One region of the Rossellomorea sp. QJM3NY_18 genome, then DNA from elsewhere that is predicted to be linked to it. Evidence: riboswitches for the same ligand, from Rfam matches in the RefSeq annotation. Region 1 holds a riboswitch; each other region holds the start of a gene.
What was found. Region 1 has a riboswitch for lysine ahead of lysA (diaminopimelate decarboxylase). Riboswitches for the same ligand answer to the same signal wherever they lie in the genome.

Region 1 (8,053 bases):
AAGAAAAGGTCAATATTCAAGCCGTAGTCGTATGTCCGACAGGAATCGGGACGTCCAAGATGCTCGCCAGCCGCATCCAGCGGGAACTGAGCATGATCAACAAAGTTGAAATTCTTTCGATAAAAGATTTCCAGACAGCGAATCTTGAGGAGTACGACATTGTCATTTCTACAGTCAGGCTTCCCTTTACTGAAGTGGAGTACATTCTGGTGAGTCCCTTATTGAGTGAGAAGGACATCGGATTCATCCAAAGCTATCTGCAGAATAATGTCGAGAAGCTGACGAGGAAAAAATATTTGAAACCATCACCGAAGTCTGATGGGAAAGCCGAAGTGAGAATGCTCCTTCAGGAGATTAAAGACGTCCATTCCAGCATGGAAGCCATTCTTACCAATTTTCGCGTGTACCGAAAGCAGTCGACGGGAAATCATGTGAGGATCCTTAGTGAAATGGTCGACCAGGTGAACCGGGACGGACTTCTTCAACAGCCTCGAGCGGTCCTGGACCAACTGATGGAAAGGGAGAAGAAAGGCGGACTGGGCATCCCGAACACGAATATGGGGCTTTTCCATTGCCGGGATGACAACGTAAATAAACTGATCTTCCAGGTGGCCCATCTGGATGAACCTTGCAAGATCAAGGGGATGGATGGTGCGGAGATGGAGATGAAGAGCCTCCTCCTGATGCTTGCCCCGGAAGTATTGAGCAGGCGGGAACAGGAAATCCTCAGCCTGATCTCTACAAGCTTAATCGAAGATCATAGATCGATGATGATTTATTCGTCCACGAATGAAGCGATCATCCTGAAGAAACTGGAAGAAATCTTTCTGGACTACTTACAAACTAATTTGATAAAGGAATGATGATGTTGAAACAAGCCGTACATTTTGGAGCAGGAAACATAGGCAGAGGGTTTATCGGAGCATTGTTTTCCCAATCAGGTTACCATGTGACCTTTGTCGATATTGCGGAGCAAGTAATCAATAAACTGAATGAAGAAGGACGCTATGAGGTGAAACTCGCAACCGAGTCGATGGAAACGGAAACGATCGAGAATGTGTCCGGCCTGAACAATCTTCATCAGGAAGAGGATGTGATCGACACGATTGGCCTCTCCACTTACTTGACGACCGCAATCGGACCGAACATCCTGCCACGGATCGCTCCACTGATCGCAAAAGGGATTGCTAAGCGAGTGGCTTCTTCAGAAGAACCGTTATACGTGATCGCATGTGAAAACCAGATCGGTGCAACGGATATTTTGAAAAAGCATATTTTAGAAAATCTTGATGATGAAACGGTCGCAAAGCTTGAAGGCAAAGTCTACTTCTTCAATTCAGCGGTGGACCGCATTGTACCGATGCAGGATCAAGGTTCTTTGGACGTCCTCGTTGAACCATACTATGAGTGGGTGGTTGAAACGACGGAAGAAATCCCGCCTGTTGAAGGAATGACGATTGTCGAAGATCTTGCACCATTCATCGAGCGGAAGCTGTTTACGGTGAACACGGGACATGCTGTCATTGCTTACCTTGGATATCTGAAAGGGAAATCTACCATTGATCAGACATTAGCCGATGACGAAATCGCTGCACAAGTGAAGGAGACGTTGAAAGAAACAGGCGCCTATCTTGTGAAGCAATATGGTCTCGATGAAAACGACCACCTTGCTTATATTGATAAAAACATCGAACGCTTCAAAAATGCCTACCTGAATGATGACGTCACCCGTGTGGGACGCGCGCCGATCAGGAAGCTTGGTCCCGATGACCGCTTGATCCGTCCGACCACCGAAGCCCAAAAAGCGGGATTGTCTTATTCGTATCTCGCCAAAGCGATTGCAGCAGCGTTACTGTTCGACAATCCTGAAGACGAACAAGCCAAGGAAATCCAGAGCATGATCAACGAGCATGGCCCTGCTCATGTCTTGAAAGAAGTGAGCGGACTGGATGCGGATAGTGAAATCGTGAAGGAAGTATTGGTTCAGTATGAAGCATTGAAGAAATAAATTTGTAGACTGTCGGATGGGATCCGGCAGTCTTTTTTGCTCTTTTTAGAAGGTTATTTTTTCAGACCATGTATTTGGTGAATAAAAAATGATGAGGAAGACGTTTACGACAATGATAGTAAAAAACTAAACCTTAAAGTTGATTGGAGCGGAAGGTGCTCGACTCCCTGCGGGAAACGCGGGAAAGTTGAGACCCCGCAGGGCAGCGCCCGAGGAGGCTCAACTCACGCCCCGCGGAAAGCGAGCACCTGGAGTGGAAATCAACCACTACTCGTTTTATTATAAAGGTTTCCATACGTCTCCTTTCTGTGACACCCTCCAACCCACGCCAATCCTACACCTGAGTCACCCTCATTATTTTTCAGGGGAAAAAGAAAAAATAAAGATAGAATTCCCCTCATCCCGGGTGTAAAATATAGTAAAATATACTCTCATACTTTGACATCCAGGAGGAAACAACCGAATAAAATATACAGTTATGCCTATTATTGCTATCATTTTTTCGAGTCAGGAAGATTTAAAGAATACTTCCAATAATGTAAGAATTCAGAATGTTAAAAATACGATAAGAGGTTGATGAAAGTTGGCAATGAATACGACTGAAATAGCTGTAAAGGAACAAACGATTTTTCACCACACCGGGAATAAGATCAAGACGGAAGACCGGGATATCCAGATCATCGCGAAAATGGAGGAGCCACTGATCGTCGTGCTTGGCAATGTACTGAGTCATGAAGAATGTGATGAACTCATCCAATTGTCAAAAGACCGTGTCGAACGCTCAAAAATCGGGAATACAAGGACAGTCGATGGACTGAGAACAAGCAGTTCTGTATTTTTAGAAGAAAGTCATGACGTCGTGACACGAGTTGAAAAGCGAGTCTCTCAGATTATGAATATACCCGTTGAGCACGGGGAGGGTCTTCAAATCCTGAACTATAAACCGGGTCAGGAATACAAGGCCCACTTCGATTTCTTTTCGGCATCGGCAAGGCCGGTGAAGAACCCGAGGATCAGTACCCTTGTCATGTATTTAAACGACGTAGAGGAAGGCGGGGAAACCTACTTCCCGAAGCTGAATCTCTCAGTTTCTCCTCAAAAGGGAATGGCGGTTTACTTCGAATATTTTTATGATAATCAAGAATTGAATGACTTGACGCTCCATGGCGGTGCACCGGTTGTCATCGGGGACAAATGGGCTGCGACCCAGTGGATGAGAAGGCAAGCTTTTAAGTAATGGAAAGGAGGAGTAACCCAAGGGTGGGATGCTCCTCCTTTTTAGAACAATCAAAAACCAATTGACATCCATTTCAAGAGAATGATATAGTTATTCCAATAAAAATATACAGTCACTCTCTGATAATAGAGGCGCGAGAATGATGAGTACCTTCTTTGAGAATAATGGATTCCGGGATAAGTTGGGAAAGGCAGATCGCCGAAGCAGAAAATAGCCAATTCTATTTTTTGTTGGGCCAGCATTGAAGAAATGCTGGACTGTCACAATGCAAAAGTTGTGGAGCACTATTGAAGAGATGTTAATACATAGTCTTCATCTTGTTTCCGTAAACTTTGATGAAAAACCGTATGAGCATCTGCTTCATACGGTTTTTTTGTGTTTTTTTAGAGAGTCTAAAGGAGTTTAGGATATGAGTACAGTGGATGTGAATGTTCAAGGAGATTTAATGATCGGTGGGATGGGTACAGGTGAATTGGTGGAAAGATATGGCACTCCCCTGATGGTTTATGATGAAGGGAAGATCCGTGGGAATGCGAAATTGTTCCGGGATGCATTCAATGAAAGTGGTCTGAAATATCAGGTGGCATATGCGAGTAAGGCATTTCTTTGTAAAGAAATGGTGCGCTTGGCGGAACAGGAAAACCTATCGTTGGATGTCGTCTCTGGCGGGGAATTGTATACGGCACTTGAAGCTGGATTCCCGGCGGCACGCATTCATTTTCACGGGAACAACAAGTCCGAAGAGGAGCTTTTAATGGCTCTTGAAGCTGAAATCGGCTGCTTTGTCGTCGATAGTTTCCTTGAACTTGAACTGCTGCATGACCTGGCAAAAGAGCGGGAGCAGGAGGTGCAGATCCTCATCAGGGTCACACCGGGCGTGGAAGCCCATACCCATGAATACATCACGACGGGCCAGGAAGATTCGAAATTCGGATTCAGCATTTCAAACGGACAGGCGGCCACGGCGATTCAGCTTGCGATTAGAAAGCCATACTTCTCATTGCTCGGTCTCCATTCCCATATCGGATCCCAGATCTTTGAACAGGAAGGCTTCGATCAGGCGATCCTGGTACTGTCTGATTTCATGCAGCGGATACGGATTGATTTGGACGTCACGATGCCGGTGTTGAATATCGGTGGAGGTTTTGGTGTCCGGTACACGGAAGAAGACCAGCCTTTGCCGATTCCGACCTATGTCAAAGGAATAACGGATAGTGTGAAGAACTATTTTGCCAAAAATGAATACCCACTCCCGGAAGTATGGGTGGAGCCTGGTCGAAGCATGGTGGCAGAAGCGGGTACGACGTTATACAAAGTGGGTTCGAAGAAAATCATCCCGGAAGTGCGTACGTATGTGGCGATTGACGGAGGGATGACGGATAATATAAGACCGGCTCTGTATCAGGCGAAGTATCATGCAGTACTTGCCAACCGTCCAAATGAGGAATGTACGGAACGTGTGAGCATTGCGGGGAAATGTTGCGAATCTGGTGACATGCTCATCTGGGACCTGATGCTGCCGCCGACGAATTACGGTGATATCCTGGCTGTCTTCAGTACGGGGGCATACGGGTATTCTATGGCGAGTAACTATAACCGGATACCGAGACCTGCTGTTGTGTTTGTGGATAACGGGGTATCCCGGGTCGTGATCGAACGGGAGACGTATGCGGATCTTGTAAGGAAAGATCGGTAGGGAAGAGAGAGGTGGAGTCCAAAAGGGTTTCCACCTTTTTTTATGGGATTTTTTGGGTGGCTATGGTAATATAAAGGAAACTTTATCCAATTAATTCGGAGGATCAATCTATGAATCTCAAATCGATCGGTTCCATGGTGATGAAATTTGTCTTCGTTCTGTTCGGGATCGTCCTCCTGACAGGACTCATCGGTTTGTTCAATGAAGGCGTGGACCTCAGCCTGAAACAATATATGCTCAACATCGTGGAGATTTTAACATCCCTCGTCCATTCTGAGTCGATGACCATCACGAATGAATCGAACAACTCGTATCCGATGTTCCCGGCATTCTGGGAGCCGTATTTCTATTCTGTTTCAATCTTTTTGTCTGCCTTTCTTTTATCCGTCCTTATGGGCATCTTCCTTGCGTACTTCACACATTTGCTGCCCTCCCGTTGGTCAAAGTTCATCCTTAGAGTGACAAATCTTCTCGAGTCCACACCTGATATCTTCATCTTGATTGTCATTCAATACAGCGTCATCCTCATTTTGAAAGAGACGGGTGTGCTGCTGTTCCCTATTGTCGGCTCTCAGGAAAAGGTGTATCTCGTTCCGGTTGTGACCCTGTCCATCTTGCCGACAATTATGCTGTTCCGGATCATCTATCTACTGGTCAATGATGAATACGGGAAGACGTATGTTGATCTGATCAGAAGCAGGGGGATGTCCAAGCACTCGATTTTCTTCATCCATGTCCTGCGGAATATCGCGTTCAGCTTATTGAATCATTCCAAATCTATCATTCTTTTTCTCTTATCTTCCTTAATCGTGTTTGAAAGATTATTTAATATTTATGGCATCACACACTTCATCCTGTCATTCTCTCAAATGGATGTGATCTGTTTCAGTCTGATCATGTTTTATCTGCCTGTTTTTGTCCTGCTCATCCTCATCAGGCTCATCGTTGATCGGAAAACCGGGCAGAAGGTGGTGATATGATGTTGAAAAAACTGATGAAGAATCGGTCATTTATAATGGGGTTTGTTTTTCTGTTCGGTATGTTTGCCGCAAGTCTTGTTTACTATGTTGGCTGGGGGGATGAGGTGCCGAAGCTGGATCTTGTGAAAAATGAAGAGGGGGATTTTCTCAGCCCTCCATACTCCCCGATAGAGTCTCCACCACTTGGCACCGACAATTTTAACCGGAATATCTTCTCTCTTATCATTGTTGGGGCGAAATATACAATAGGGGCAGCGCTCTTGATCACGCTATGCAGGGTATTGCCTTCCGTTTTGATGGGGTTGGTGCTACATTTCTACTTGAAACCAATCAGGAGAATCATTGATAACATTGTGGATGCCGCAAACTATTTTCCGCCGACGTTATTATCTTTTTTATTATTGAATTGGATGTTGCTGGATGGGCCGTTACATCATCCTGAGGGATTCCCTTATGATTTTACGGATAAAACGATTTTTTACCTGATCATTCTTATCGTGATTTCACTTCCGAGTCTGACACTGCTATTTACGAATGAATATGACCGGATCATGAGTCAAGAGTTTATAGATAGTGCGAAAGTGCTGGGGGCAACGAAGCGTCATTACATCAGAAATCATATTCGCCCCTTTATTCTTCCGCAGATTCTTCTCGTGTCGATCCGGGAATTTATGATCATCATGCTGTTGATTGCACATCTTGGGGTTTTGAACATTTATATCGGGGGATCGTCACTTAAGGTAGACCTTTTTGACAATCCGTTCCTGGCTTCCATTTCTCATGAATGGTCAGGTCTCCTCGGCGGCTGGTGGCAATTCCTGTGGACGACCTATCCGTGGATTTCTTTCATCCCCGTCGTTTTCTTTACCTTGACGATCCTGTCGGCAAAGCTGATGCTGATCGGGGCGACACAAGTGGTGGAAACCCTGGTGGAATCTTCAACAGATAAAGGTTCGGCTGAGGAAACCCAAACCCGATGCCTAAAAGACAAAGAAATGTTCCAACTTGTGAAAGAGGCGAAGTGAGAGGCTATATCTATTGCTCCGTGAAATTATTAAGGCTTATGAATTGAGACAGATTGTAGGGAAGAAGATGCCTTAATCAAGGCATCTTCTTCAATTTCAATCAAACTATTTGGGTTATCACTTTTAGAGAGGGACGGACCTATGATTTTCATGAGAAACCCAAGGGGGACGGGCCTTCATTTGCAAAAATGAAGGTCCGTCCCTCTGTGCCTTCCTCGCATTTTCCGTTAAGATAAGGCATCCATTACATATTTCTTCGTGGCAGCCTGATAAAATCCGGCCTGGACCGTCAAGACGGATACAATCATGACATTAAGGACTTTGGTGAGGTTTTCTTCTGCAATCCCGTCAAGCGTCCCTAGCATCGTTCGGCACTCTTCCTTTATGAACCCGTCAATATGTTCGTTGACTGAGCCATCCGCCGTTTTGATGGACGGGAGGGATTGGTGGTGGATCTGATCGAAGACAGATGCATAGGCAAGATAAAGATCCGTAGGGTTAATGATGTCATCGGTGCGGTCTTCGATATTATTGAATACAAGGGTCAGGATCTTACGGATGGATTCAAAATCCAATGTCGCTTTGAGATCTTCGACGATGAACAGCATGGCAGCCTGTTCCGTAGTGTATTTTTTACCAAGTTGTGGGGAACCAATCAACCCTTTTACATCCCGCTTCACCCAGTTCTGGACGGTGCTTTGGGGGAAATTGGTGAATTCGATCAAATTTCCAAGGGACACGATTTCATTGAGGGAAAAACCGATTTCACCTTTGGTGGGTTTAAGGATTTTTTGAATGATGGGTGGACGCTCGCTTTCCTGGACCAGATCCGACCAAACTCCCCCAATCACCTCAAGTGGAATCCTGCTCGCAGTGCCGTTCAGAGACAGCAGCAGGTCGGCCATATTTTTGCGTGTCAGTTTAAACGTTTCCATCGTGATTCCCCCGTCTCTTTTGCAAATATCTTCTTCTATACTACTGGTTAGGTGGTGACTCGTCAATTTCACCTTTTGCTTGTATTTTACACATGAAAGATTTATAATAGAATCAGATACAGGTTCTTTTGAACTTGAAATAGGAGTGAGAATCAAGATGGGGAAACGTATA
Region 2 (8,053 bases), 2.0 Mb from region 1:
AAGGTTACCATATGCAGGATACTTCTCTTCAAGGAAGTACCATGGCTTACCGTCTTTGTATGTCCATACACGTCCACCTTCACCACGCGCCGATTCACTCATAAGACGAAGTTTATCGTCACCAGGAATGGCTGTCGGGTGAATTTGAATGAACTCACCATTTGCATAATACGCACCTTGTTGATAGACGATTGATGCAGCTGAACCCGTATTGATGACAGAGTTTGTAGACTTACCGAAGATGATCCCCGGTCCACCGGAAGCCATGATTACGGCATCTGCTGCAAATGATTTGATCTCCATCGTTTGAAGGTTCTGGGCAACGATCCCTCTTGCGACTCCATCGTCATCAATGACGACTCCAAGGAATTCCCAACCTTCGAACTTGCTTACTAACCCGGCCACTTCATGACGGCGAACCTGCTCGTCCAATGCATATAATAATTGCTGACCAGTCGTTGCACCGGCGAAAGCAGTTCTATGATGCTGCGTGCCACCGAATCGACGGAAATCCAGTAATCCTTCCGGTGTACGATTAAACATGACACCCATACGATCCAGCAAATGAATGATCCCGGGTGCTGCTTCCGTCATTGCCTTAACAGGCGGTTGATTCGCTAAGAAATCCCCACCATAAATGGTATCATCAAAATGCACCCAAGGAGAATCCCCTTCTCCCTTTGTGTTAACGGCTCCATTAATACCGCCTTGCGCGCAAACAGAGTGAGAACGCTTAACGGGTACCAGTGAGAATAAATCGACTTGCGTTCCTTTTTCTGCTGCTTTAATTGTGGCCATCAAGCCGGCTAAACCGCCACCGACAATAATGATTTTGCCTTTACTCATCGTGACTCACTCCTTTTCCTACCATACTTCTAAGAGCACTTACCTATCTATCAGACTCGTATATTTTTTCTGCTTATACGAAGGCAAAGATTGCACGCATACCGACAATCGATAACGCAACAAAAATCCCGATCGTAACATATGTAGCAATTAATTGAGAACGAGGTGTAACCGTAAGTCCCCAGCTAACGCAGAATGACCATAATCCATTTGCAAAGTGGAAAATCGTTGAAAGAACACCTAGCACGTAAAATCCTAACATCAACGGATTGGATAAAATATTTTCCATCATCTGGAAATTCACTTCAGCGCCGAACGCTGCAGCGACCCTTGTTTCCCAAATATGCCATGTTACGAAAATAAATGTGATCACTCCAGATACGCGTTGAAGTAAAAACATCCAGTTACGGAAATAACCAAACCTGCTTGCATTATTCTTGGAAGTGAATGCAATGTAAATTCCGTAAATTGCATGGAAATACAATGGAAGGAAGATGATAAAGATTTCAAGGAAATAACGGAAAGGAAGACTTTCCATAAAATGTGCCGCCTGGTTAAATGATTCTTCCCCACCAGTGGCAAAATGGTTCACGACTAAATGTTGTGTTAAAAATAATCCAACTGGAATAACACCTAGCAATGAATGAAGCCTGCGATAATTAAATTCTCGATTTCCAGCCATGATTTACCCCCCTTAATGATAAAATATGAATTCGTTTTCTAATACCTTTCACTAATGATTAGACAACGATACATATTTTATATTGTAACAATAATGTGACATGTTCATTTTACTCCCAAGGAGTGGAAGCGTCAAGAAAACGTATACATAAATTCGACAATACCGCAAAAATATTTTCAATATATCAACAACGAAAAACATGAGGTTTTGCCTGATTAAATGTTCGAAAATTCTAATAAATAAACAATAAATATTATAGCACCAAAATATCCCAAGGTCATTTTTTCAAGGTATGGGATGATAATTACCTCTTTCATGTATATAATAGTTTTATAGAAAGAGGGGATTTACTTGGAACAGAAAAAAGAAGAAGTACATCAGCCGTCCGTTCCAATCTTCGGATATGAAATGTTACGCGACATCTTGATTCCAGACATATTAGGAAAGCACACACCCGATATCCTGTACTGGGGAGGAAAGCAGCTCTCGAGGAAATTCCCCCTTCAGTCAACGGAAGAAATTTCTTCCTTTTTCGAGGAAGCAGGATGGGGCACCCTTACACTTCTGGAACAAAAAAGAAATGAGATGACATTTGAATTGAATGGACCTGTAATCGAACGGCGTCTGTCACTGAAAACGGATGTGAACTTCAAACTGGAAACGGGCTTTATTGCCGAACAAATTCAGCTTCTAAGAAAATGTGTGGCAGAAGCTGCTGACGAATTACATAAACGGAGTCAATCGGTCAAAGTGGTTGTAAGATGGGACGACAAAGACCGGATTGAGTAGTCAATCTCCTAGTAAAGGGTTGCCCTGAACATTCAGGACAACCCTTTTTCATAATGATCTTACAGCGTGACTTCTTCCATCTTCACGGCATCCAGATGAAAGGCCGTATGTAAGACACCTGCCGCCTTTTGCATATTCTCGCCATCCACTACTGTCGACACTTTAATTTCAGAAGTGCTGACCATTTTCACCACAATGTCATTTTGAGCCAGTACTTCAAACATTTCCGCGGCCACACCCGGGTTTGAAATCATCCCCGAACCGACGATGGAAACTTTCGCAAGCCCACTCTCATGCTCGACGTGTGTGAAATTCAACTGCTCTTTATTTCGTTCCAGAACAGCGAGGGTTTCATCGAGATCGTGCTCCTTGATGGAGAAAGATAGATTGGTCGTTTTCTGATCCGTCTGGGTCTGAATGATGATATCTACGTTCAAATGATTTTCGGCCAACGTTGTGAACACAGATGATAGTCCTGTTAAAGCATTTCTCAGTCCAAATACAGTGACGCGTGTAATTTCATTCTCAAAGGCTACCCCTCGTACGATTAAGTTCTGTTCCATGCTTGCTTCCTCCTCAATATACGTTCCTTCCACTCGTTCAATGCTGGATCTGACTTCTAAAGGAATTTGATAATTCTTGGCAAACTCCACAGCCCTTGGATGCAGGACCCCCGCCCCGAGGTTTGCAAGTTCGAGCATTTCATCATAGGAAATCGACGGTAACTTCCTTGCTCCTTTTATATAGCGGGGGTCTGTCGTGTAAACCCCGTCTACGTCTGTATAGATGTCACAGCGCTCCGCTTTCAGGGCAGCTGCAATCGCAACGGCCGTTGTATCCGACCCGCCCCTGCCAAGTGTTGTGATTTCACCCGAATTTGTCATGCCCTGGAATCCCGCCACGATGATCACTCTTCCTTTCTGAAGGTGAGTCGCCATTTTATCGGTATGAATATTTGTAATCCTTGCATTGCTGTGGACAGATTCCGTTTCGATGCCAGCCTGCCAGCCCGTGAATGAAATGGCATCATGTCCCGATTGGATAAGGGCCATCGTAAGGAGTGAAATGGTCACCTGTTCCCCGGTTGAAAGCAGCATATCCATTTCTCTTTTGCTCGGTTGGGACGTGATCTCCCTTGCAAGACCAACAAGTGTATCCGTCGTTTTTCCCATGGCAGATACGACGACGACCACATCATTCCCTCTTTCTTTTTCTTCAATGATCCTAGACGCAACATTTTGAATTCTTTCCACAGACCCTACTGAAGTCCCACCGAATTTTTGAATAATAATACTCACGACTTCTCCCTCTTTCTGAGCGTCGCCGCTCTTTTTCATGATGAAGAGTACAATCACAATCATCCTAAACGTTCATAGGACAGGATCTTTATAACAAAATCCTGCGCTGATAATAAAAAAAGCAATGAGAATAATATCTCATTGCTTTATGAACATACAGCAGAACATACAAATAGGTTCATCGGCATTGTGAGATAGCTCTCCAAGATTGAATCATCTTGACAATCCTGCATTTCTTAAACGCAGGACCAGCGGATATAGCATGAGACTATAACCACTTCGGCGATTCTCCCCTTTCCAGGCATGTCGGCGGGGCTCATACCCCTCTTTACCTGTACTTTTGAAGTTCGCACCTCTATCACCACTTAAAAAGTGATAATGTTATAAATTTTTGTTAAGTATAGCATAGGGGAAATATTGATTCAATGATTAATTGAGTCAATATTTCATTTTATTGTGTTTTCGTTGGAAGTTTTGAATGAGCATACTGTGGTTGATTTGCGCTCCAGCTGCTCGCTTTCCGCGGGGCGTGGGTTGAGCCTCCTCGGGCTAAAGCCCTGTGGGGTCTCAACTTCCACGCGTTTCCCGCAGGAGTCGAGCACCTTGCGCTCCAATCAACTCTGCTTATTCACTAATTACTGCTGAAGTAATAAATAAATCGACCAATCTTTCTATTAAAAGTAAAAGATAATGGCTTTCAATCATTACTTACTTCAACTTCTCCACCAATATCTTTGCCACGGCTTCTGGAATTCCGATTTCTGTAAATTCCTCCACTGTCGCTTCTTTCATCTTTTTCATTGAACCAAAGTGTTTAAGAAGCTGTTTTTTCCGTTTTGGACCGATACCGTCGATGTCGTCAAGGGTCGACTGGAATGCGCTCTTTCCTCGAAGTTGACGGTGGAAGGTGATGGCGAACCGGTGAACTTCATCCTGGATCCGCTGCAGGAGATAAAATTCCTGGCTGCGCTTTTCGAGGGGGACGATCTGTAACGGGTTTCCGTACAGCAATTCCGACGTCTGATGCTTGTCGTCTTTCGCAAGGCCACCGATCGGGATGTCGAGACCCAATTCATTCTCAATCACATCCCTTGCCGCTTCGATCTGACCTTTTCCTCCATCGATGATGATGAGATCCGGTAAAGGAAGTCCGTCTTTCAACACTCTCGTATATCTCCTCCGGACAACCTCCCTCATGGAATCATAATCATCTGGCCCCTTGACGGTTTTAATCTTGTACTTGCGGTATTCGTTCTTGGCAGGTTTCCCGTCCAAGAAGACGATCATCGCCGAAACAGGATCACTTCCTTGAATATTTGAGTTATCAAAGGCTTCAATCCGGAAAGGCGTATAAATGCCCATATGATCCCCCAAGCGCTCAATGGCTTTAATCGTCCGCTCTTCATCTCTCTCGATCAGTGCGAATTTTTCTCCAAGTGCCTGTTTGGCATTTTTCTCTGCAAGCTTCACAAGCTCTTTCTTCTTTCCACGTTTCGGCCGGGTCATTTTTACCTCCAGAAGTTTTTCCGCGAGATCGATATCAATCGCTTCAGGCAGAAAGATCTCTTTCGGCTTAAAGTGGTTGGATTTGGAGTAGAACTGACCTAAAAACGTGAGAAACTCATCCTCAGGTTCATTATAGAGAGGGAATAATGACACATCCCGCTCAATGAGCTTACCTTGCCGGACGAAGAATACCTGAACACACATCCAGCCCTTATCAACGAAATATCCGAACACATCACGATCCGTGAAATCGGTCATCGTCATTTTCTGCTTTTCCATGGTCGCTTCGATATGAAGAATCTGATCGCGGAATTCCTTCGCTCTTTCAAATTCCAGATTTTCCGAGGCTTCATTCATTTTCACCGTCAGCTGGTTCTTGATTTCCTTGTATCCGCCGTTCAAGAATCGGGTTATTTCATCTGTCATGTCACGGTATGTGTCTTTGCTCACTTCTTTAATACAGGGAGCAAGGCATTGGCCGATATGATAGTAAAGGCAGGCACGGTCGGGAAGATTCGAACATTTCCGTAAAGGATACAAGCGGTCGAGAAGTTTTTTCGTTTCATTTGCCGCCCCGACATTAGGATAGGGACCGAAATACTTTCCCTTTCCCCGTTGGACCTTTCTTGTGGTAATGAGTCTCGGGTGGCGTTCATTCGTTAACTTAATGAACGGATAGCTTTTATCATCCTTCAACATGACATTGTATTTAGGGTCATACTTTTTGATCAAATTCATTTCGAGGACAAGGGCTTCCAGGTCAGATGACGTCATGATGTACTCGAAATCCTCGATCTCCCCTACCAGCCGCTGGGTTTTCGCATCATGGGAGCCGGTGAAATAGGAACGCACCCGGTTTTTCAATACTTTGGCCTTTCCCACATAGATGATCGTACCCTGCCTGTCTTTCATTAAATAACAGCCCGGTTGGTCGGGAAGCAGCGCTAATTTATTCGTGATATTCTGATTCATCCTTCTTCCTCCTCCCTCTGTTTCTCCCATTTATATAATGTCAGGTCGTGATAGATGGGATCGATGAGCTCACTGGAATGGAAATGCTTCTCGACTTTAACGAATCCATCCACCTGGATCCCCTGTTTTTTAAACCCTTCGACTACTTTATCTGTCAGATAAATATCTCGTTCAGGGTAATACCCTGCGTCAGTGGTAAACACTTCGTACGTTTGTACTTTCTTATGAATAAAAGGGACGTCAAGATACTCGAGTACCCTGGACTCTTCCCATGTATATACGACGAGAGGCTTTCCTTTCCCTTCACTCTCTAAATAATCGGCCATTTGATAGACAGCCGGAACGTCCGATGCATGTTTATATAATAACGTACTTGTATGGTAAACCTGAAGCAGAAGGAATGAGAGGACAAGTTTGAAACCTGCCCGGGAAAGTCGTTGTGAAAGCAGCTTTCCCGCTCCAAGGAACAAAGCGATCCCGATCAAAGGCAAAGCATGACGGGGCTTCATCACATTCTGGGCAAAAAGGGCCCAAAGAAAATAACTTCCCATTAGCATCAGCATCAGGCTTGTCATATAACGATTCCCGTGTGAATCCTTCCTTACTGCAGCCAAACCGACCACCATTAGAATGAGAAGGAGCAGGGATTCACCTACACCCCCAACCCAAATCGTGTTGACAAAGATCAGTTTCACGATTCTGTCCAAGAGGCTTAGATCTGAGGCACCGATCGTTCCCCCCATTCTTGAAAATGTCCGTTCGTGAAGGAGAGGGCCAATCGGAGGAAGCTTTCATATCCCCCTTCTGACATGCTGATGCCCGCTACCCAGAGGAGCTGGAACAGGATTGCAATGAGGAGGTAAACGAAGGTATCCAGGAATGTTACCATGCCTTCCTTCCACTTTCTGTACAGGACCATCAGGATCCCGATTCCAAAGACCAGATAGGATAATCTGATTCCAAGAAGCAGGCTGAATAGGAACAGGGGAAGGATGAGAAATCCGTTATGAGTTCTCTCATTGGCGAAAACCAAACTCCATATGTACCACCACATCACCCCGACTGCCGCTCCCTCGGACATCGGCTGATTCACCATCAGGACTGTGAAGCTGCTCGTATAAACGATCGCCGCTGCCATCCCTGCATAAGCCGGTCGCACGATTCGTTTCATCAACAGAAAAAGAGGGATGATCGCACTTCCATATAGGATGATATTAAATAGGGTCAGGGCTTGGACGGGATCTCCCACCATCAGATGAAGGACCTTGCCTCCCAAGATGAAATAAGGATATCCTGGGAAATGGGGCTGCATCTGATACATATCAAAATGCAGGACACCCAGTGCAAAATCCACCATATCCCAAGTAGCCGCGTAGGATGGGATCCACATCACCTGAAGAACAAAAATAGCCATCACAGCAAATGCCCCTGCCACATTCGGCCAACTCATAAACTCCCCACTCTTCACTCTCAACGACTTCACCCTCATACTTTGTTAGACTCTCAACCATTAAAAAAAGCACCAAACATACATTCCTTTAAAGAGTGTACACCTTTCGAAAAGGGTGTTCAATCATTAAGGGTAATGAGGTTTGGCACTGATACAATTTATTTAGCTTGTGGACTCAAATCCTTCACTCCGCCTTTGACCTCTTCCTTTGCTTTCACCGACTCCCGCTTCGGTGCAGTCAGGAAGTAAATCGCTACGAAATAGCCGATATACGAAATCACTTCTTCGATGGACGGCATGGAAGAATATCCGAACAACGCTTTAAGGAAAATGCCTACATCACCGGATAACAACGGGGCAGTTCCCGTATCACGCAAGTAATGGGCGTAATCGATCGGATGCTCAGGCAGTATCCAGGTCAGGTCGTAAAGATGTGGAATCACACTGCCGATCAACCCTATATCCTGCATCATGGAAATCGCCTGTACAAGAAGTCCTGCAGATATGAGG
Region 3 (8,053 bases), 1.7 Mb from region 1:
GTGGTGGCCCTTATTCTGATGATCAGGAATAAATTAAAGCCTATAGAAAAATTCAGGGATGCATCTTTTCAGAGGGAATTTACCGATCCAAGTGGAGAAACCTTCCGGTATGGATATCCTCCGGCACTTGGAGTGTTGATCGCCTTTGTAGTTGGGTTTACATCGGGGTTGTTCGGCATTGGCGGCGGCTCTCTCATGGTCCCTGCCATGATTCTGATTTTTCTTTTCCCGCCCCATGTGGCTGTTGCAACATCGATGTTTATGATTTTCCTTTCGGCATTGGTGAGCTCGGGGACACATGTGTTGTTCGGGAATGTCAAATGGCTGTATGCGCTGGCTCTGATTCCGGGAGCCTGGATCGGGGCAAAGGCCGGGGCATATATCAATACGAAGCTCGAGTCCAAAGTATTGGTGAGCGTTTTGAGGATTATTTTGATTTTAATTGGTATTCGATTGATTTATCAAGGAATGACAGGATAACATTCCTCCAATAGGAGTGAACGATTTATGGGAGAAACCATTCATATTTATCATACGAACGATCTTCACAGTCACTTTGAGAACTGGCCAAGAATAAGGGATTTTTTAAAACGGAGAAAACAGAAGCATGTGAATGACGGAGATTCTGTGTATCTATTTGATATCGGTGATCATGTGGACCGCTGGCATCCATTGACAGAAGCGACGTTAGGAAAAGGGAACGTCAAGTTATTAAATGAAGCCGGGTTCGACGCTGTAACAATCGGAAACAATGAAGGGATCACATTGGATTATGATGATTTAAACAGCCTGTATGACAGTGCCCGGTTTGATGTGATTGTAGGAAACCTGTTCGATCGTTCCTCACGGCGTCCAGGATGGGTGGAGACTTACCGGATATATGAGACCGGCAGTGGTATGAGGATTGGCGTCCTAGGTTTAACGGCCTATTTCAAACCATTTTATAAAGCTCTCGGCTGGAACATTACCTCCCCTTTGGCTGAACTGAAGAAGTTGGTTCAGGAGGTTCGCCAAAGCGTCGATATGATCATACTCCTTTCCCATCTGGGGATAAGGGATGATGAGATGATCGGGGAACAATTCCCTGAAATAGACGTTATCCTTGGTGCCCATACTCACCATGTCTTGCCTCAGGGGAAAGAGGTGAATGGCACCATGCTCGGTGCTGCAGGAAAATATGGTCATTATGTCGGTCATATCACAATCGAGGTGGATACAGCCACCAAGCAGGTCATGGAAAAGAAGGCACGACTATATGAGCAGGGGGAACTTCCGGCTGTTGTGAAGGAAGCGGAGGAAAGAGATCAATGGATCCGGAAAGGGGAGGAGTTATTAAAGCAGGAAGTGACCTGCCTGACAAACGCTTTCCCGGTTGACTGGTTTCAGGCGTCTCCGCTTCCTGAAGTGCTTTGTGATGCACTAATGGAGTGGTGTGGAGCTGATTGCGGTTTCCTAAATGCGGGTCTTCTCATAGAGGGACTTGACGAAGGAATGGTGACAAAGCAGGATTTGCATCGCATCCTTCCCCACCCGATCAACCCCTGCATGATCCGAGTGAAGGGAGCCGAGCTGAAGGAAATCATTAAGCAGACTCTTAATGAGGACTGGCCGCAACTTGAAGTGAAAGGACTTGGTTTCAGGGGGAAAGTGATGGGAAGGTTCGTGTATTCGAATATCCACTTTGAAGACCATGACATCTTCATCGGAAACGGTCCGATCGAGTCCGGGAAGATATACAAGCTGGCCCTGCCGGATATGTTTACATTCGGCCACTTCTTTCCGGACCTACAGAGGCTCGAGAAGAAGTACTTTATGCCGGAATTTTTACGGGATGTCCTCGAATGGAAATTGAAACAGTAAATGTCTCACCGTTTCGACACTCATGACATACATATGAGTGAAGGGAGCGATGAAACATGATGAATGTATCTCCGATTACCATTGGGGGACATACCTTTACAGCGATTTCTGTTGCACTTCCGAAAACCAATCTTCTCGTCGTGACGAGTGAAAAAGGATATATCATGTGTGGGGCACTTGATGTTGCGCTGCTCAATGAAAAATTAAAGGACAGGGGGATCATCGCGGGAAGAGCGGTTGGTGTGAAAACCATCGATCAGCTCCTCGATGCGCCGCTGGAGTCCGTTACCTACGAAGCAGCGAATCTCGGCATCTACACGGGAATGGCCGGAAGGGACGCGCTGTTGAAAATGATATAGACATGAGAATGACCAGTACTCATTATTGAGTGGCTGGTCTTTATTTTTGAGGGAGTGATTGCGTCATTTTTAGAATTATTGCGTCAAAATCAATCGTAAAGTAATTGCGTCAATTAACAAAATAAGGTAATAAAACTCCTCTTCAACCGGCACGCGACACCTTCATAAAATTCATCTGAACCCTTCGATATTCTTTCATGAATATATAAACAAATACACCTTGCAAGCTCCTTTTTATCCTTTATAATGGAGATACTAGGAAATTTTGTCGAAAAATGAAATAATTACATAGGAGAATTCTATGAGGCTTATATCAACAAGGGCTTTGAAACCCGGCATGGTTCTAGCTACAACGGTATATAATATGAGAGGTCAAGCGTTGATTCATGATAATGTTCCCATTACAGAACGCATGATCCACAGATTGCAGGAGCTTAGTATTCAGTATGTTTATATTGAAGACTCTCTTTCAAGTGGAATCCATGTGAAGGGGACCGTTTCGAGTAAAGTGAGACAAGAGGCGGTTCAGAATATCGAGATGGCCTTCAATCAATTAAGCACCTCCAAAGAGAAGCCAAGTCTCCTTGTGATTGAAGATAGTGCCTCTCAATTAAAGCAGGTGATTGATGTCGTCCTGTCCGAGGTAAAGGCGAATCATGATCTTCTGACGATTTTGACAGATGTGTTTACATACGACTCCTATATATTTCATCACTCATTTAATGTTACGTTATATACACTTTCCATCGGTCTTGAACTTAAGCTTTCACAGAAGCAGCTGGAGCAGCTCGGGGTTGGGGCGATCCTCCATGATATCGGTAAGATGCTCGTGCCTGAAGAGATCCTGTTAAAGCCCGGGAAACTTACGGAAGACGAATTCTCGGAAATCAAGAAACACTCTGAACATGGCTTTGACATTCTGAGACAGCTTCATTCAGTTTCCCTGATCATCGCACACTGTGCCTATCAGCATCATGAGAGGCTCGATGGCTCGGGTTACCCGCGGGGGATCAAGGGTGAAGATATTCATCCGTTCGCAAAGATCATCGCTGTGGCCGATGTATTTGACGCCATGACGTCAAACCGGGTGTACAGGAAAGCCATGCTTCCTCATCAGGCATTGGAGGTCTTGTATGCGGGATCGGGAACATTGTTCGATTCAAATGTGATCGAAGCCTTCCGCTCATCGGTTGCGATGTATCCGAATGGCATGATCGTGGAACTGAATGATGGACGGAAAGCAATTGTGACCGATCAAAACAGGGGCGTCACAGACCGCCCTGTGGTACGAATCATCGAAGAAGATGGTCAGGAGTTAGACTCTCCTTATCCACTCGATTTAAGCAAGGAATTAGACAAGGTGATCACAGGCTTTGATCCGGATTATGAGCCGCAATCTCTTAAGATTAAATAATTTTTTGCGCTAAACCCTCCTTACAATGCATACAAATAGCTTGTAAGGGGGGATTTTTTTGTCAAAGTTCAAAACCTACAAACCCCGAAGAGGAGGTCCGCTGCCTTTTCGACATGTCATGATCATTACGTTTCTATTCTTTATGATTTCAACGGGATTCGGATTGTGGATCATTAACAAAGGGTTGAAGCCGACTCTCCTTGCGTATGCCGAAACACAAACAAGCAGGATCGGTACCCTGGTGATTAACAAAGCGATCAATAAGAAGATTGCCGACGTACTGGATATTTCAGATATAACAGAAGAAGTGAAGAATTCAGAAGGAGATATCGTTTCATTTAAATATAATACACAGACGATCAACAGGGTCCAGGCAGAAATTACGAATCTTGTGCAGCAGAATCTTCAGGAAGCAGAAGCGGGGAATATTGAAAATCTAGAATTTCTCACTGAAGTGGAGCTTGATGAAGGGAAGTCGAAAACCTCGAAGGGCATTACCTATTCTGTTCCATTGGGGCAGGCAACGAACAACGTATTGCTCGGGAACCTGGGGCCGAAAATCCCGATCCGCTTTCATTCCATCGGTGATGTACGTTCCGATGTGAAAACGACGGTTGAGCAGTTCGGGATCAATAATGCGGTTGTGAAGGTATTTGTGGAGCTTGAAGTGAATGTGCAGATCATCATCCCGTTTGCAACGAAAACCGAAACAATCAAGCAGGATATCCTGGTTGCGATGGGGACCGTTCATCTGGATGTACCGCAATTTTATAACAATGGTGGAGGGGAATCGAGTCCTTCCATCGAATTTCCCACAAATTAGTCAGGAAAAAAAGTTGTCAAAAGAATGATAGTTTGGTATATTAATAAAGAAAATTTTATAACACACCACATCATCAGTCCGATGGGGTAGAGGCGCAGAGTTCAAGAGTAAGCTGTTTGAGAATGACAACTGTGAGAACAGATGAAAGGGAACTTTTGCCGAAGTAATTATACATGTCAAATGTGTATTTGCTGGGGTTATCTTGAAGAAGGATAACACTGTCATTATAGGGAATCTCTATAATGGGGAGCTACAGATCGTGATGGAGCACTTAAATTACTTACTAAGGTAATGATAGCTTCTCTATCGTTGCCTTTTTTTATTATCCTCTATCATGCTACGATGGTTCCCCCCTATCAAATAGGAGGAGGACACTATGGAAAACACGATTTACTCATTATTACCACCCCTTTTAGCCATTCTTATGGTTATCCTTACAAGACGGGTTCTGCTTTCATTGGGAGTAGGAATCGTTGCGTCTGCCTTTCTGTTGGCAGATTTCTCAATTACCAAAACATTCAGCTTTATGTGGGACGCCTTTAAAGGCATCTTTGTCGCAGATGGCGGACTTAACACCTGGAATGTCTACATCATTTTCTTCTTACTCATTCTTGGTATCATCACGGCATTTGTGAATATTTCCGGCGGGAGCCGCGCATTCGGTGAATGGGCGATGAAACGTGTGAAGACACGACAGGGCGCACAGCTTCTAGCTGCGGTACTGGGTATCATCATTTTTATTGACGACTATTTTAATGCCCTTGCTGTCGGACAGGTTTCAAGACCCATCACGGATCGTCATAGAATCTCACGTGCTAAATTAGCCTATATCATTGATTCAACATCGGCTCCGATCTGTGTCGTATCCCCGATTTCAAGCTGGGGAGCGTATATTATCGGGATCATCGGCTCCATTCTTGCAACACATAATATCACGGAGTACACGGCATTCTCAGCGTTCATTCAAATGATTCCAATGAACCTATATGTATGGGCGGCAGTACTGCTTGTCGTCATGGTTGCCTATAAGGGACTCGATTTTGGAAAAATGAAAGAGCATGAAGTACGGGCCCTTGAAACGGGAGATCTTTATGATCCAGGCAAGGAGATTCCCGGCGAATTGAAAAATGATCTCCCAGTCAGCTCAAAAGGCTCGGTAGGCGATCTTGTCTGGCCGATCGTTGCCCTTGTCATCGGGACTGTTTCCATGATGCTGTGGACTGGATATCAAGCGGTGGGATCCTTTGACCTGCTGCCGATCTTTGAAAATACGGATGTAACCAAATCCTTATTGTATGGTGGATTATTCGGACTTCTTATTTCCCTGATTTTCTTCCTTCGCCAAGTCAGCTTGAAAGGAATCGAAGCGGGTGCGATCGGGACAGCTGTAGTGGAAGGTATCAAGTCGATGCTGCCGGCTGTTTACATCCTGATATTTGCATGGACGATCGTGACACTCATCGATCAGCTGCAGACGGGTACGTATCTTGCTGGCCTCGTTGAACAATCGAATCTGCCGATGCAGGCACTTCCGGTCATCTTATTCCTGGTTGCCGGCATCATGGCATTCTCAACAGGAACATCATGGGGATCGTTTGGTATATTACTGCCGATCGCAGGTGAAATTGCTGCAGCTTCAGACGTGAGCATCTTACTGCCTGCCATGGCAGCGGTACTGGCGGGATCTGTATTGGGTGATCACTGCTCACCTATTTCTGATACAACGATCCTTTCTTCCACAGGAGCGGGAAGCAACCATATCGATCACGTGCTCACACAGCTTCCATATGCCGTAATCGGTGCGGTTGTTGCAGCCATCGGTTACCTTGTATTGGGGTTCACCGGCAGCACCATTCTTGGTCTCGCCGTAGTCATCATTTTGATCTTGGCCTTTTCCTTTTTGTTCGGTGAAAAAGCAAAGCCTGCATCTGCAGAGTAATTCATAAAAACCAGGAGCCATGTAGGCTTCTGGTTTTTTTATGGATTCACATAGAGTTCTCCTCTTGATCCTATCGTCTCCTGTTCTCCAAAATTCGACAAAATTCTTATAGTGAAATAGTACTGTAGAAATTTGGTGAATTTCTCAATAAATCACTAAAATAAAGCTTTGACAATTGGCCTGGAACTAGCTATACTGACTTTAGATTATAAATAATCTGAAAATATAAAAATTTCAAATACCTCATGGGGGGTAGTTGGAAAGAACTAGGGGGGAACAGCATGGAGAAACGTGCACAATTTGGGACACGGGCAGGATTTATTCTGGCAGCTGTCGGTTCAGCAATCGGACTGGGGAACATTTGGCGTTTTCCGGCAGTGGCGTATGAAAATGGTGGGGGAGCTTTCTTTATTCCTTATTTATTCGCTCTTCTAACAGCAGGTATTCCATTATTAGTACTTGAATTTACAATTGGTCATAAGTACCGTGGTTCAGCACCGTTATCTTATTTCCGTCTTAATAAGAAAACAGAATGGCTTGGATGGTGGCAGGTCTTAATTGCATTCGTCATCTCTACCTATTATGCCGTCATTATCGCATGGGCGATGTCGTACAGTGTATTTTCTTTCAATTTAGGCTGGGGGAAGGATACAGAGTCATTCCTGTTCAATGATTATTTAAAATTGACCGTGGACGCGGGTCAGACGGGAAGTGTGGTTCCTGGGGTATTCATCCCGCTTGTAATTGTATGGGCCGTTACACTGGGTATTCTTTTCAAAGGTGTAAAGAAAGGAATCGAAGTAGCGAATAAAATCTTTATTCCAGCACTTGTTATCTTATTCTTAATTATCGTTGTTCGCGCTTTAACTTTACCCGGCGCGATGGATGGTCTGGATGCGTTCTTCAAGCCTGACTTCAGTAAAATTGCCGATCCGGGTGTGTGGGTGGCGGCATATGGACAGATTTTCTTCAGCTTATCCATTGCCTTTGCCATCATGATTACGTACTCAAGTTATTTGCCAAAGAAATCGGATATTACGAACAATGCGTTCATTACAGGGTTCAGTAACTCCGGCTTTGAATTATTGGCAGGTATCGGGGTGTTTGCGGCACTTGGTTTCATGGCCCAATCACAAGGTGTGGCAGTGCAGGATGTAGTAAGCGGCGGTGTGGGTCTGGCGTTTGTTGTCTTCCCGCAGATCATTAACGAATTCCCGGCATTCAACGAAGTATTTGGTTTCTTATTCTTTGTTTCACTTGTACTGGCCGGTCTGTCTTCGTTGATTTCCATTTCGGAAACCTATGTAGCAGCCGTATCTGAGAAGTTCGGGATTTCCCGTAACAAAGCCGTACTTTTCGGTGGTGGACTTTCAGCTATCGTTTCCATTCTTTTTGCCACACAGGGTGGACTGTTATTCCTAGATGTAGCGGATTACTTCATCAACCAATTCGGAGTGGCGTTTGTCGGATTAGTGGAAGTAGTCGTGATCGCCTGGTTCCTGCGCAAGCTGGGAGGATTCCAATCCCATGCGAATGGAATTTCGGATATCCAGCTTGGTGCCTGGTGGAAAGTATGTCTCGGCGTTATCACACCGATCGTGCTTGGATGGATGATGTTCGGATTATTCAAAATGAATTTACTAAAAGAGTTTGAAACG

Region 2: it holds a riboswitch for lysine, as region 1 does, so the genes downstream of both, AC0VXY_RS15710 (aspartate kinase) here and lysA (diaminopimelate decarboxylase) in region 1, are expected to answer to the same signal.
Region 3: it holds a riboswitch for lysine, as region 1 does, so the genes downstream of both, AC0VXY_RS18760 (Na+/H+ antiporter NhaC family protein) here and lysA (diaminopimelate decarboxylase) in region 1, are expected to answer to the same signal.

Annotation. Positions count from the first base shown of each region.
Region 1 is NZ_CM149659.1:1,051,486-1,059,538, forward strand. Features, by position in the region: gene AC0VXY_RS05480 (BglG family transcription antiterminator) at 1-863, shown strand, start outside; gene AC0VXY_RS05485 (mannitol-1-phosphate 5-dehydrogenase) at 869-2,008, shown strand; gene AC0VXY_RS05490 (2OG-Fe(II) oxygenase) at 2,598-3,245, shown strand; lysine riboswitch at 3,364-3,540, shown strand; gene lysA (diaminopimelate decarboxylase) at 3,655-4,941, shown strand; gene AC0VXY_RS05500 (ABC transporter permease subunit) at 5,052-5,921, shown strand; gene AC0VXY_RS05505 (ABC transporter permease subunit) at 5,918-6,946, shown strand; gene AC0VXY_RS05510 (DUF1836 domain-containing protein) at 7,174-7,881, opposite strand; gene htpX (protease HtpX) at 8,039-8,053, shown strand, end outside.
Region 2 is NZ_CM149659.1:3,036,802-3,044,854, forward strand. Features, by position in the region: gene sdhA (succinate dehydrogenase flavoprotein subunit) at 1-846, opposite strand, end outside; gene AC0VXY_RS15700 (succinate dehydrogenase cytochrome b558 subunit) at 920-1,528, opposite strand; gene AC0VXY_RS15705 (YslB family protein) at 1,880-2,317, shown strand; gene AC0VXY_RS15710 (aspartate kinase) at 2,377-3,615, opposite strand; lysine riboswitch at 3,803-3,981, opposite strand; gene uvrC (excinuclease ABC subunit UvrC) at 4,324-6,093, opposite strand; gene AC0VXY_RS15720 (hypothetical protein) at 6,090-6,800, opposite strand; gene AC0VXY_RS15725 (hypothetical protein) at 6,806-7,567, opposite strand; gene AC0VXY_RS15730 (FTR1 family iron permease) at 7,702-8,053, opposite strand, start outside.
Region 3 is NZ_CM149659.1:3,613,231-3,621,283, reverse strand. Features, by position in the region: gene AC0VXY_RS18785 (sulfite exporter TauE/SafE family protein) at 1-480, shown strand, start outside; gene AC0VXY_RS18780 (bifunctional metallophosphatase/5'-nucleotidase) at 508-1,860, shown strand; gene AC0VXY_RS18775 (YunC family protein) at 1,917-2,219, shown strand; gene AC0VXY_RS18770 (HD-GYP domain-containing protein) at 2,521-3,633, shown strand; gene yunB (sporulation protein YunB) at 3,692-4,456, shown strand; lysine riboswitch at 4,536-4,717, shown strand; gene AC0VXY_RS18760 (Na+/H+ antiporter NhaC family protein) at 4,833-6,395, shown strand; gene AC0VXY_RS18755 (sodium-dependent transporter) at 6,677-8,053, shown strand, end outside.